Linked DNA regions of Xanthobacter dioxanivorans. Each later gene encodes a partner of the first gene's protein in a complex. Links are inferred from orthologs where the notes say so. Each region holds a gene or a part of one and is shown on either strand. Other genes may lie near its edges.

Evidence for each region. Proteins that work in one complex are often made in the same cells at the same time.
Region 2: the proteins of trxA (region 1) and trxB are in contact, whole or in part, in a crystal structure (PDB 1F6M), measured with the Escherichia coli proteins. The link is inferred for Xanthobacter dioxanivorans from one-to-one orthologs.

What each region holds. Positions count from the first base shown.
Region 1 is NZ_CP063362.1:2,796,866-2,801,591, forward strand. What follows is about bases 1-2,954. They hold trxA (thioredoxin), read left to right. Parts: upstream 1-1,294; coding sequence 1,295-1,615; downstream 1,616-2,954. Other genes in these bases: addA (double-strand break repair helicase AddA), read left to right, coding at 1-1,209; EZH22_RS13180 (NAD(P)/FAD-dependent oxidoreductase), read right to left, coding at 1,693-2,793; EZH22_RS13185 (ABC transporter ATP-binding protein), read right to left, coding at 2,804-2,954. Also shown: more of EZH22_RS13185, read right to left, coding at 2,955-4,009; EZH22_RS13190 (ABC transporter permease), read right to left, coding at 4,057-4,726. UniProt on the Escherichia coli protein: Participates in various redox reactions through the reversible oxidation of its active center dithiol to a disulfide and catalyzes dithiol-disulfide exchange reactions.
Region 2 is NZ_CP063362.1:3,201,052-3,205,244, forward strand. The notes cover bases 1,030-3,846. They hold trxB (thioredoxin-disulfide reductase), read left to right. Parts: upstream 1,030-1,862; coding sequence 1,863-2,831; downstream 2,832-3,846. Other genes in these bases: EZH22_RS14950 (Lrp/AsnC family transcriptional regulator), read right to left, coding at 1,106-1,591. In the rest of the region: carB (carbamoyl-phosphate synthase large subunit), read left to right, coding at 1-252; transcription elongation factor GreA, read left to right, coding at 505-978; EZH22_RS32400 (peptidoglycan-binding domain-containing protein), read left to right, coding at 4,186-4,193.

The DNA of each region.
Region 1 (4,726 bases):
CTGCGCTGCGGCGGGGCGGAGACCAAGCGCGACATGGAGAGCGGGCGCGACGAGGTGCGGGTGATGACCGTGCACGGCGCCAAGGGGCTGGAGGCGCCGCTCGTCATCCTCGCCGACACGGTGGACATGCCCCGCACCCGCACCTCCGGCGGCCTCATCTGCGTGCCGGGGCCGGATGGCGAGGTGCCGGTTCTGGCGCCCCGCAAGGCGGAGGACCCGGCACGGCTTGCCGCGGCCCGCGCCGCCGCCGCCGCGCGCGAGCTGGAGGAGCACCGGCGCCTGCTCTACGTGGCGCTCACGCGGGCCGAGGATGCGGTGATCGTCTGCGGCGCCGAGACCCGCGAAGCGGGCAAGGACAAGCCCCACGCCCGCCCGGAGGGCTGCTGGTACGACCTGGTGCGCGCCGCGCTCGAGGACGATGCGCAGGAATGCCCCGCCCTCGGTTTCGAGGGCACGGTGCTGCGCTGGAGCAAGGGGCCGGGTCTTGCCGTCGCCGGCCCGGCCGCGCCGCTGCCCGCCGCGGCCGGCGGGCCCGTGGCCGCCTTTCCCCATCCTGCGCCCGCCGAGGCCGCCTTGCGCGTCCTGCGCCCGTCCAGGGCCGAGGCGCCGGGACCCGCGCCACTGCGCACGCCGTCGGTCGTGGCGGGGGGGCTTCCCGGGCTCTCTCCCCTGGTGCGCGGTGACCTGGTGCATCGCCTGCTGGCCGGCCTGCCGGACGTTCCCGCGGCCGAGCGTGAGGCCGCCGGGCTGCGCCTGCTGCGCCACGCCGCCGACGGCGTCGCCGATGGGCTGCACCGGGAGGTGCTGGAGGAAGCGTTGGGGGTGCTGGGCCATGCGCCGCTCGCGGACCTGTTCGGCGCCGGCAGCCGGGCGGAGGTGCCGGTGGTCGGCCGCCTGCCCGCATTGGATGGTAATCCGTTCCATATTTCCGGACGGGTGGACCGCCTCGCCGTCCAGGGCGGGCGAATCCTCGTGGCCGATTTCAAGACCGACCGGACCCCGCCGGAGCAGCCGGGCGAGGTGACCGAGGCCTATGTGGCGCAGCTTGCCGTCTATGGGGCGCTGCTGTCGGCGTCGTTCGGCGGCCTGCCGTTCGAGGCGCGGCTCATTTACACAGCCGGCCCGCGTGTCTTTTCCCTTGATGCACAGCGGCTCGCCGCCGCGCTGGACGGGCTCGGCGTGTCATCCCCGAAGGTCACCTCGGCGTGACGCGCCTTGACGGGAAGGGGAGGGGCTCCCTACGTTCAGGCCCAAGATTCAGTGGTTCCCCCAAATCTCCCCTACGAGGTCTGCTATGTCGGTCGAGAAGGTATCGGATCAGAGTTTCGAGCAGGACGTGATCAATTCGAGCGCTCCGGTGATCGTGGACTTCTGGGCCGAGTGGTGCGGCCCCTGCCGCATGGTGGGCCCGATCCTCGAGGAAGTGTCCGGCGAGATGGGCGAGAAGGTGCGCATCGTGAAGCTGAACGTGGACGAGAATCCGCAGACCGCTTCCAAGTACGGCATCATGTCCATCCCCACCCTGCTGCTGTTCAAGGACGGCAAGATCGCCTCCCGCCAGGTGGGCGCCGCCCCCAAGGCGAAACTGGTGCAGTGGATCAACGGCGCCATCTGAGGCGTAGATCGTCCCGCACCGGGATCAGGACGAAGAAGCCCCGGCGGGAAGCCGGGGCTTTTTTATGGGCGTTGGAGTTAGGGGGCCATCTCGACCACGCGCCCGGCAATCGCCAGCGCGCTGGTGAGACCGGGCGATTCGATGCCGAACAGGTTCAGCAGCCCCGGCAGGCCGTGCATTGCCGGCCCCTGGATCAGGAAGTCCGCGGACGCGCCGCCGCTCACCTCGATCTTCGGCCTGATCCCGGCATAGCCGGGCTCCAGGTCCTCGTCCCGCACCTGCGGCCAGTAGCGGCGGATGGAGCCCAGCATGCCGGCCTTGCGGGTCGGGTCCACCCGATAGTCCCGCTCGCTCACCCATTCCACGTCCGGCCCGAAGCGCCCCTGTCCGCCGAGGTCCAGCGTCAGGTGGGTTCCGAGCCCGCCGGGCTCCGGCACCGGATAGATGAGATGGCGGAACGGCACCTTGCGGCCGCAGGTGAAATAATTGCCCTTGGCCATGGCCTGGGCCGGCACGCGCGCTTCGGGCATGCCTGAGATGCGGCTGGCGACGCCGGGCGCGTCGAGGCCGGCGCTGTTCACCAGCAGGCGGCAGCCGAGCATCATGGGGCTGGCGCCGCCGGTGCGCACAACCAGGCCGCCCGTCCCGGGCTCCGCCGCCTCGAAGGGCGCCTGGAGGGCGAGCATTCCGCCGGCGGCCTCCATGTCTCCCTGGATCGCGAGCATCAGCCCATGGGTATCGACGATGCCGGTGGACGGCGAGAGCAGGGCCGCGTGCACGCCGAGCGCCGGTTCGAGCCGGCGCGCCTCGCCCGCATCCAGCAGCCGCAGGTCATCCACTCCGTTCGCCGCCCCGCGCTCCGCCAGCCTCTCAAGGTAGCCCACCTCCTCCGCGCTGGCGGCGACGATCAGCTTGCCGAGCCGGGCGTGGCCGACGCCGTGGCTGGCGCAGAACGCATAAAGGGCGTCGCGGCCCTTCACGCACAATTCGGCCTTGAGGCTTCCTGGCTCGTAATAGATGCCGGCATGGATCACCTCGGAATTGCGCGAGGAGATGCCGGTTCCGATGGCCTCCGCCGCCTCCAGAACCACCACCTCCCGCCCCGACAGCGCCAGCGCGCGGGCCACCGCGAGGCCGACGACCCCGGCCCCGACGACGATGCATTCCACCTGGTCCATGGCTCGGCGCTCACTCGTCCGCCGCCACGAGGATCGCGCGTTCCGGCGGGATGTGCAGAGTGACCGGCCGGCCCTCCTCGAGCAAGTGGGAGGGGAAGGCATGGGCCCTGATCGAGCCGCCGGGCCAGCCCACGGTATAGACGATGACGTCGCCGAGGATCTCGCGCCGCTCGATCCGCGCCGGCCAGGTATTCTCCGGAAGGTGGCTCTCGCCAGGGGTCGCGGCCGGCGTGGAAATCTGCGGGTAGACGGTGCGGACGGCGATGAGCTGGCGGCCGCCGGTGGTGACCTTCGGCAGGTTCTCGCGCGGCGCGCACCGCATGTGCGCGCCGCCCACCTGCGCCAGGATATGCCCGGAGCCGTCGCGGCCCGTGACCTCGGCTTCCAGAATGTTCGCCGCGCCGACGAAATCGGCGACGAAGCGGCTGCGTGGGGTGTCGTAGATGTCGAGCGGCCGTCCGGCCTGCTCGATCCGCCCTTCGCGCATGATGATGATCTGGTCGGACATGGCCATGGCCTCTTCCTGGTCATGCGTCACGTAGATGGTGGTGAGGCCGAGGCGGTTCTGCAGGTCCTTGAGCTCGGTGCGCATGCGGGCGCGCAGCCGGGCGTCTAGGTTGGACAGCGGCTCGTCCAGCAGCACCGCCTTCGGCGAGAAGGCATAGGCGCGGGCGAGGGCGACCCGTTGCTGCTGGCCGCCGCTGAGGTCGGTCGCCGGCCGGTCGATGTAGGCGGCCATGCCCACCATGTCGAGCGCGGAGAGCACCCGGCTGTGCAGCTCCTGCCCGCGCACGCCCTGCAGGCGCAGGCCGTAGCCCACGTTCTCCTTTACGCTCATGTGCGGCCAGATGGCGTAGGACTGGAACACCATGGAGAGCCGCCGCTTCTCCGCCGGCACGTTGATGCGCCGGGCGGAGGAGAACACGGTCCGCCCGTCGACGATGATCTCGCCTTCGAGCGGCGTCTCCAGGCCGGCGATGGAGCGCAGCATGGTGGACTTGCCGCAGCCCGAGGGGCCGAGCAGGGAGAGGTGCGCGCCCGCCGGCACCGACAGCGACACCCCATGCACCGCGATCTTGCCCTCATAGGCGGCGACGAGCCCGCGCACCTCGATGAACGGCGCGGGCGCGGCCGCCGGCCTCTGCTCCCCGGCGGCAAACGCCGCATCGGCGGCATAGGCGTGCGGCGCGGCGGGTGTGTTGATCTGAGCGTCCATCATTCCTCCAGATTGTCTTGCCGCGGGCGCTTCGGCCCTTTTTTCATTCACACGCCGACACCGCCCCCGGTGGCCTTGCGCACGACCAGCAGGGTGGTGAGCAGGATCACCGTCTGGACGATGACGAGGGCGCTCACCTGCGGCAGGCCGCCGGAATCCCAGAAGCTGAGGATGGCGGGCCCGAGCACCGGGTTCGCTGCGCTGGACAGGAAGATGGAGGCGCTCACCTCGCGCACCGACACCATGAACAGCAAAGCGAAGGTGGCGGTGAGGCCGGTGGACAGCAGAGGCAGGGTGACGCCGGCGAGGATGCGCAGCCGCCCCGCTCCGAACACCCGCCCGGCCTCCTCCAGCGCCTTGTCGATCTGCACCACCACCCCGCTCATGCTGCGGTAGCCCAGCGGCAGGAAGATCACCACATAGGCCAGCAGTACCGCCCACAAGGTGCCGTAGATCTTGAACGGCAGGACCAGCACCGCCCACATGAAGCCGAAGGCGAAGATGAGGTGCGGTACCGACTGGGGCAGCATGATCACCTGCTCCAGCAGCATCCGCCCACGCCCGCGGGAGCGGTGGATGACCCAGGCCAGCAGCGCCGTCAGCAGGGTGCCGATCAGCCCCGTGCCGAGGCCGAGCAGCAGGCTGTTGCCGATGGCGAGGCGCGCCGTCGGATAGTCCCACAGCACGTACCTGAAGTTGGCCAGGGTGAACGCGTCG
Region 2 (4,193 bases), 410 kb from region 1 along the record:
AACGGCGGGGTGCAGCTCGTCTTCAACACCACCGAGGGGGCGCAGGCCCTGGCCGACAGCCGTTCGCTCCGGCGGGCGGCCCTCTTGCAGAAAGTGCCGTATTACACCACGCTGTCGGGAGCCATAGCTGCGGCGCAGGGGATCAAGGCCTATGTGGGCGGCGATCTGACGGTGCGCCCGCTGCAGGGCTATTTCAGTGCCGGTGGGCACGGGGCGTCCGATCTGGCGCGGGGGAAAGCCTCCGTCGCCTGACTCTGCGTCCCCGGTTGGACGCGGCGCGCGTGGAATCTCGTTCCGCCACGGGCGTTTTCGTTGTCGTCTCCCCTCGCCGGATGGCCGAGGGGGGCGGCGGAGCCTTCGCTGTGGGAGATGTCTCCCCGCGCGGGCGGTCGCCGAGGTTTTGGAGCGCCGCGCTTCAGGCCGCGGCTCTGTTTCAGGCGTCGGATGCGCCGGTTCACGGCGAATCCGGCGCGCCGACATTTCAGGAGGTCTGAAGAAGGACCCATGGAGAAGATTCCCATGACGGCGGGGGGCTACACCGCCCTCGAGCAAGAGTTGAAGCAGCGTCAGCAGGTGGAGCGTCCGCGCATCATCGCCGCCATCTCCGAGGCGCGCGCCCATGGCGACCTGTCCGAGAATGCGGAGTATCACGCCGCCAAGGAGCAGCAGTCGCTGAACGAGGGCCGCATCGCCGACCTGGAGGACAAGCTGTCGCGCGCCGAGGTGATCGACGTGTCCAAGCTTTCGGGCGACGTGGTGAAATTCGGCGCCACGGTCACCCTCGTCGACGAGGATACCGAGGAGGAGAAGGTCTGGCAGATCGTCGGCGACAGCGAGGCTGACGCGAAGGCCGGCCGCATCTCCATCTCCTCTCCCGTGGCGCGGGCGCTCATCGGCAAGAAGAAGGGCTCTTCCGTGGAGGTGGTGACCCCGAAGGGCGCGCGATCGTTCGAGATCGTCGGGGTGCGCTGGGCCTGAGCCGGATACGCCGGCTCGACGGTCCGGGCGCCGGCTTTCCCGCTTCTCGCCTCTTGTGGCGGCGTGGTCCCCCGGCTCGCCCGGGGGGAACATCGCTCCGCACGGGCTTCGCGCTGCGGAGCCGCCCTCAGGCGCCTTTCGGCACTCCCGATTCCAGCGGCACAACGGGGGCGTTCTTGGCCTGCTTCAGGGTGAGCGCCGTCTTCACGTTGCGCACGTTCGGCGCGGCGGTGATCTCCAGCACGAAGGCCTGGAAGGTCCGCAGGTCCGGCGCCACGCACAGCATCAGGAAGTCCACGTCGCCGGAGAGCATCCAGGCGCTGCGCACGAGAGGCCATTGGGCGATGCGTTGCTGGAAGGCGTCGAGGTCCGTTTCGGCCTGGCTGATGAGGTGCACCATGGCAAAGGCCATCAGGTCGTAGCCGAGCCGCTTTTCCTCGAGCAGCGCCCGATAGCCCAGGATGATGCCGTCCTCTTCCAGCGCCCGCACCCGGCGCAGGCAGGGCGGGGCGGAGATGCCGACGCGGCGTGACAGCTCCACGTTGGTCATGCGCCCATCCCGCTGCAGCTCGTCGAGGATCTTCCAATCGACAGCGTCGAGGCGAACGGTCAAGGCGAGGCTCCTGTGGGGCAACGGACAGCGGCACCTTAGTGCGCGTTTGCCGCAACGCAACGAAATAATCTTTCGCGGGGTGCGTCCGCGAAGCGTTCCGCCGCCGTGCGCGGCCCTGCGGCGGAACGCTTCGATCGGCAGCGGAGCCGGTGCCTTGTGGCGGTGCAGGAGAGCCCCTACATTCGCGCATGGCTCCCGCGCTGGCGCGGGACAGGCTCCGGGCGCGCCGCATGGCGTCGGCGCAGGGCCCGACGCAGCGTTTTCCGAGGACATTATGACTGCCCAGAACGTGAAGGTCGTCATCATCGGGTCTGGCCCCGCCGGCTATACTGCGGCCATCTATGCGGCCCGCGCGATGCTGGAGCCGGTGCTCTTCGAGGGCATCCAGCCCGGCGGCCAGCTCACCATCACCACCGATGTGGAGAATTATCCCGGCTTCGCCGACCCGATCCAGGGTCCGTGGCTGATGGAGCAGATGCGCGCCCAGGCCGAGCACATGGGCACGAAGATCATCGCCGACCACGTGGCGAGCCTTGATCTCTCCCATCGGCCGTTCCGGATGGTGACCGAATCCGGCGCGACCTACGTGGCCGACGTGGTGATCCTCGCCACCGGTGCCCAGGCGCGCTGGCTGGGGATGGAGAGCGAGGCGGCCTATCGCGGCTTCGGCGTTTCCGCCTGCGCCACCTGCGACGGCTTCTTCTATCGCGGCAAGGAGGTGGTCGTGGTGGGCGGCGGCAACACGGCGGTAGAGGAAGCGCTGTTCCTCACCAACTTCGCCTCCAAGGTGACGGTGGTGCACCGCCGTGACGGCTTCCGCGCCGAAAAGATCCTGCAGGAGCGCCTGTTCGCCAATCCCAAGGTCAACGTGGTCTGGAATGCGGAGCTCGCCGAGGTGGTCGGCCTGAACGACGACGCCATCACCAAGGTCACCGCCGCCAGGCTGCGCGACGTGCGGACCGGTGCCCTCACCGAGCTCGGCGCTGACGGCATATTCATCGCCATCGGCCATGCGCCTGCCACAGAGCTGGTGAAAGACCAGTTGAGGCTCAAGGAAAGCGGCTACGTCTGGACCGCTCCCGATTCCACGGCCACGTCGGTTCCGGGCGTGTTCGCGGCGGGCGACGTGGCCGACGACATCTATCGCCAGGCGGTCACGGCGGCGGGCCGTGGATGCATGGCCGCACTGGAGGCGGAACGCTTCCTGGCGCACCAAAGCGTGGCGAAGGCGGCCGAATAGCCCGCCTCCCGCCGCGCCCCGTCCCGGAGGCAGGTGCTTCCGCGATGGAGGCATCTGTGTGAAGGCGCGGCGCCGGACTCTTCGTTCTAACCGATTGAACCATGTGGCAGTCCCGGCGGAGAATGGCCGGTGACGGGTGAGGGGCTGGGGCTGATGGATTGGGACAAGCTGAAGGTCTTCCACGTCGCCGCCGAAGCCGGTTCGTTCACCCATGCGGGCGAGACGCTGGGCTTGTCGCAATCGGCGGTGAGCCGGCAGGTCTCCGCGCTCGAGGCCGAGCTGAAGGTACCCCTGTTCCACCGCCACGCCCGCGGCCTCATCCTCACCGAGCAGGGGGAGCTGCTCTACCGCACCGCCCATGAGGTGTTCCTGAAGCTCGAATCGGCGCGCGCGCAGCTCACCGACAGCCGGGAGAAGCCCAATGGCGACCTGCGCGTGACCACCACCATGGGGCTCGGCACCCACTGGCTGACGGCGCGGGTGGGCGAGTTCGTGGACCTGTTCCCCGACATCCGCATCCAGCTCATCCTCACCGACGAGGAACTGGATCTCGCCATGCGCGAGGCGGACGTGGCCATCCGCATGCGCCAGCCGGTCCAGCCGGACCTGGTGCAGCGCAAGCTGTTCACCGTTCACTTCCACGCCTACGCCTCGGCCGATTATCTGAAGCGCCACGGCCACCCGCGCTCGCTGGACGAGCTCGACAAGCATCGCATCCTGCTGCTGGGCGGGCCGATTCCCTCCTACTTCCAGGGGCTCAACTGGCTGGAGCATGCCGGCCGCGACGGCTCGACCCCGCGCATTCCCGCCTTCGAGGTGAACAACGTGCTCGGCCTCAAGCGCGCCGTGGAGCGCGGGTGGGCATCGGCACGCTGCCCGACTACCTCTCCGACGATTCCACTTCCCTGGTGCAGCTTTTCACCGACCGCGAGACGCCGAAGCTGGAGGCCTATTTCACCTACGCGCAGGAAATGCGCTCGGTGGCGCGCATCCAGGTCTTCCGCGACTTTCTCATCTCCAAGGCGCAGCGCTGGAATTACTGATTTATGACCGTCGATGGTAAACTGGTGCCTGTCACGCCGTCGAGCCAAGCGCTGGGCACATGCCTGATATGCGATCAGTCTCCATTGCAAAATGCCTAACGGACGGGCACTTTACCCAAGCGCTGATTGCATCCTGTGCGGTGCGTCAGCTGTTCCCCTCTGGAAGGTTCGCCGCTCTGCGGCGATACTTGCCGGGCTCCTAACCGGGCCCGGCATTTTTCTTTTTGGACCCCGTTCAGTTCCGCTGCCGTTGTCATCGGCAGCGTCTATAACTGTGCTGTTGGCCCAACCCTCCTGCAACGGGGACTAAAATGGCTCT